One region of the Pseudoalteromonas sp. SG44-5 genome, then DNA from elsewhere that is predicted to be linked to it. Evidence: riboswitches for the same ligand, from Rfam matches in the RefSeq annotation. Region 1 holds a riboswitch; the other holds the start of a gene.

What was found. Region 1 has a riboswitch for cobalamin ahead of H5079_RS08780 (ABC transporter ATP-binding protein). Riboswitches for the same ligand answer to the same signal wherever they lie in the genome.
Region 2: linked by a shared signal. The riboswitch ahead of H5079_RS14200 (TonB-dependent receptor domain-containing protein) and the one ahead of H5079_RS08780 (ABC transporter ATP-binding protein) in region 1 are both predicted to bind cobalamin.

The regions. Positions count from the first base shown of each region.
Region 1 covers NZ_JACJES010000006.1:39,082-41,489, forward strand. The annotation lists gene H5079_RS08775 (porin) at 44-982, shown strand; cobalamin riboswitch at 1,028-1,169, shown strand; gene H5079_RS08780 (ABC transporter ATP-binding protein) at 1,248-2,060, shown strand; gene H5079_RS08785 (iron ABC transporter permease) at 2,062-2,408, shown strand, end outside.
Region 2 covers NZ_JACJES010000017.1:19,644-22,051, forward strand. The annotation lists gene H5079_RS14200 (TonB-dependent receptor domain-containing protein) at 1-1,146, opposite strand, end outside; cobalamin riboswitch at 1,183-1,348, opposite strand; gene H5079_RS14205 (YajQ family cyclic di-GMP-binding protein) at 1,599-2,081, opposite strand; gene H5079_RS14210 (VanZ family protein) at 2,245-2,408, shown strand, end outside.

The DNA.
Region 1 (2,408 bases):
GTTGCATTAAAAACGAGTCTGTTGTGATTATCGAGGAAATAACATGAAATTTGTAAAGTCGAGCTTATGTGTAGCTTTATTAGGTGGTTTGTCTTTTAATGCGCTTGCTGAAGTGGATTTTTACGGTAAAGCGAACGTAACACTACAGTCGTCGGATGATGGTGAGGGGTCTTTTACCGAGATTAAAAGTAACTCATCACGTTTGGGCTTAAAAGGGTCTGAAAAAATATCTGATGGCTTAGAAGCTGTTTATAAGTTTGAATTTCAAGTTGATGTTTCTGACGCCGACTCAAAAGGTGATAATGACGACAATATCTCTGCTCGTAATCAGTATATAGGTTTAAAAGGTGCGTTTGGCCAAGTTGTTATTGGCCGTAACGATACCGCGCTTAAGCAGTCACAAGGTAAAGTTGATTTATTTAGCGACCTTGAAGGCGACATTAAAAATGCCTTTAAAGGTGAAAATAGAATGGGCAGTAGTGTTTCTTATGCCTCTAATTCTTACCAAGGTTTTAAGCTTTTGGCTACGTTTGTTGCAGAGGATAGCGATGCAGCAGGTGCTAAAAATGGCTATTCAATGGCAGTAACTTATGGTGACGCAGCCCTTAAAAAGAGCGCAATATATGCCGCTATTGCTGCCGATAGTGAAGTGAACGGCTACGATGTAGTGCGCGCATCAGTACAAGGTAAAGTAGCCGATTTTAAATTAGGCGCTATGTATCAAACGCAAGAAAAAGTTGATGGCAGTAGTGAGGCCGACGGTTATTTATTAAGTGCGGCTTACACTATGGCTAGCAATACCTTTAAATTGCAGTACCAGGCAATGGATTTTAAAGGCAGTGATGACAAAACGGCTATTTCGGCAGGTGTTGATCATCAGTTAAATAAAAACACTAAATTATTTGGTTTTTATTCTAATTTCGATATGGACAACAACGTTGACCAAGACTACTTAGGTGTAGGTATAGAATATAAATTTTAAGCAGCGCTTAGCACTGCCTTTTTAAGCCGTACTTTGTTAAGTGCGGTTTTTTTTGCTTTAAATTATTTACTTAGCCGCCCATAATAGAGTATTCATTTGGAATGAGGTGCAACTCCTCAACTGTTCCCGCAACTGTAATTAGCATAACGCTTTAAGTCAGATACAAATAAACTATTTTAACGAGCGGGTTTACTCATCTTCAAGTTATGTACTAGCCATAGTTAGTTGCATTGTTAGTGAGCGCATTCCTGCCTAGGGCTAACTATTGCAAACTCAAACGCCATTAAATACACCATTGTTAAATGTTAATCACGTGTCGTGGAATATTGGCAGTAAAACTATCCTCAACAATGTTAATTTGCAAATAAAGCAAGGTAAGTTCGTTGGCTTAATTGGCCCCAATGGCGCAGGTAAATCTAGTTTACTGCGGTGTTTGTATCGCTTTAATCAGCCCACTGCAGGGCAAATTAAATTTAATAATACTGATATTTGGCAGTTAAAAAGCCATGAATACGCAAAGCAGGTTGCGGTTGTTTTACAAGAAACCCCATCACAATTTAATTTAACTTTATTAGATGTGGTTGCACTTGGGTTAACCCCGCATAAAGCATTATTTAGCACCACCACAACAGCCGACACACAAAAAATAAACCAAGCTATAGCGCGAGTTGGCTTGCAGGATCATGCAAGCCAACGTTTTGAGTCGCTTTCGGGAGGAGAAAAACAACGTGCATTAATTGCTCGGGCTATGGTGCAGCAACCGCAACTATTAATTATGGATGAGCCAACCAGCCACTTAGATGTGAAGTATCAAATTCAGGTAATGGAGTTGGCTAAATCGCTTGGCGTTACTGTGTTTGCATCGTTTCATGATTTAAATTTAGCCGCTGCTATGTGCGATGAGCTGGTGGTTATAAATCACGGCGAAATTGTTAATACAGGCTCTCCCATCGATGTGCTCAGCGAGGACATGCTCAATGATGTATTTGGTGTATGTGCACAAGTAAGCCACCACCCGCAAATGTCTAAACTAGGTGGTGTTATTCCACATATTACTTACTTTTATGGGTATGAATAATATGCGCATGCTTAACAATCATTCAATAGCACTTTTAGTCACAGTACTAGCTGCATTATTTACGTTATTTACGGCGCTGAGTTATGGCGCTGCCGACACATCATTAACTGATGTATTTAAAAGTATTTTCACCTCAACAGAGGGCTCCTTTAACACTCGAATTATTGTTGAATTAAGAATGCCACGCACATTACTGGCATTTTTAGCTGGCAGTGGTTTAGCCATTGCCGGGCTTATTTTGCAAACCGTGACGCGTAATCCGTTAGCAGATCCTTATTTATTTGGGATATCGTCTGGGGCGTCTTTGGGGGTAGTTATACTCATGGCGTTTGTGGGCATTAGTGCGGG
Region 2 (2,408 bases), on a different contig from region 1:
ACCTACCGCTGCTGTATACGTGGTTTTATCACCAAATTGTTGGTCATGATCTTGGCGAACTGCGATATTAGCTAAAACCGTATTATCATCGTAATACGCACCTAAAAAGCCAGCAAAAACCTCACGGCTATCTTTATCATAATTACCTGCGTTGGTTTCTATTTTATCTTTGTACCAGTTCAAGCCACCATTAATATTAAGCTCATCTGAGACAATATATTGCCCAGTATAATCAATTTGATTTCGCTTAGTTTCGTACATACTAACCACACCTTCACTGGTGTTATCTTGGCTATCGCTAGAAAATGCGAATGCTATATGGTGTATTTGATTTTCGTAGCTTTTATTCCACCCTAATGATACTTGGTAGTTTTCAAAATCATTACTTTCATCACTGCTGTCTGCTGCACTGTACTGATTATCATAACGAGCATAACCTTCATTATACTGAGTTTGTACGGTTAGCTTGCCTAAATAGTCATCGTTATAAGCGATATTGAAGCCAATATTTTTGTTCTCATAAGCGTCTTCATCTGGTGCATGGTTTTGCAGTACATCAAAACCATCGGTTTTTTCAATTCCAGCGTTAAATGATGCACTTAAATCATTTATATTTGTTCCACCCGCCATTTGGTAGCTTTGATAAGCATTGCTGCCAAAAGTAGCATCTAAGCGAATATTATCAGCTTTACGAGTAATAATATTAATCACCCCAGCTAAGGCATCTGAGCCATAAACAGCAGCGCGAGAACCTTTAACAACTTCAATACGCTCAATAGTATTAAGGGCAATATTACTAATACCTTTATAGCCAAGAGTAGCCGAGCCAACTCTAACACCATCAATTAAAATAAGGGTATGGCGTGAACTTGAACCGCGTAGCGAAACACCTGAATTTTGGCCAAAGCCACCATTTGAGTTAATTTGAAAACCAGCTTGAGAAGCCAACAAACTAGGTAAGTTTCGCACATTACTTTTTTCAATATCAGCACGGTCAATTACGCTAACACTGGCCAGCACATTACTAATAGGTTGTTCGAATTTATTAGCTGTAACGGTAATTTTTTCGATTGGTTGCACTGTTGCAGATACTGAAAATGAAAGTGCAGCCGAAATTGCCACACCTAGAGCGGTTTTATTTAACATGATGTCCCCTACCTTTGCCCACCGCAAAGATGTTAATAAGTAAGATTACTTCAAGGCCGGTCTCCGGACTCAGTCAACACTATAATAGCTGCTAATACTTTACCGTTGCGGGGGCAGTGTTGGGGTTGTTATCGTCTTGAAAACGCACCAACTTCCCGATTATCTTGCTGTTAATTTCAATACTTTGAAACGTATACAAAGGTATTAAGCAAGCACCTTGAAAATAGGTCGCTATTGTGAGTATTTTGTTTATAAATGTCAATAGACGTCTATATAGCCAAAGTTTGATTTTTAACGATATAAACCCTCAACAATCACTGTAAAAGAGTTAGATTACATATCAAGTTACTAATAGCAAAAAAGCCAAACTTCATTGCTGTAGCTTGGCTTTTTTAACACAAATTTTTTAAAAATTAGCCTCCTAATCTCTATAATATCTGTAATCTGTTTTATTAATCGCGGAAGTTTTTAAACTGAAATGGCTGGCCTAAATCGGCGCTACGTACTACTTGCATAGCTTCTTGAAGATCATCTCGCTTTTTACCTGTTACGCGTACCTCTTCACCTTGAATGGCGGCTTGTACTTTAACTTTTGAATCTTTAATGGCTTTAACTATTTTTTTAGCCATCTCTTTTTCAATACCTTGCTTTAAACCAACGTTACGAAAAACATTTTTACCCGCTCGGCTAATATCTTGCAATTCAAGGCTTGATACATCCATACCACGCTTAGAAATTTTACTCGCTAAAATATCAAATAATTGTATAACCTGAGAGTCAGCTTCGGCTTTAAGCTTAATTACTTTATCATTTAGCTCAATCGATGCATCAACTCCCCTAAAGTCAAAGCGAGTTTCTAGTTCACGGTTTGCATTATCAACTGCGTTTTTAGCTTCGTTCATTTCTACTTCAGATACAATATCAAATGAAGGCATTGATTTCTCCTAACTATTTTATCTTAATTTTATACTTAATTTATTAAAGCGATTATAACGCTAAAACTATAAATCTTTACACTTTTATGCATCTTGTTCAGGTGCGATACTAAATTAGTTTGATATACTACGGTTTCTTTTTTAAGCGATTTTAGGATTTGTTGTGACAAGGCGTGTTTATCAAGCAATTTTTTTAATTAGTATTGTGGTGTTTACCTTTTTATTTGCGAAAGAAATAAAAGGGGTTGGCAACCTGTTTCCTCATGTTGATAAAGTAGCCCACTTTGGGATATTTTTCATCCTTGCCATAATAATGGATAAAGCGTT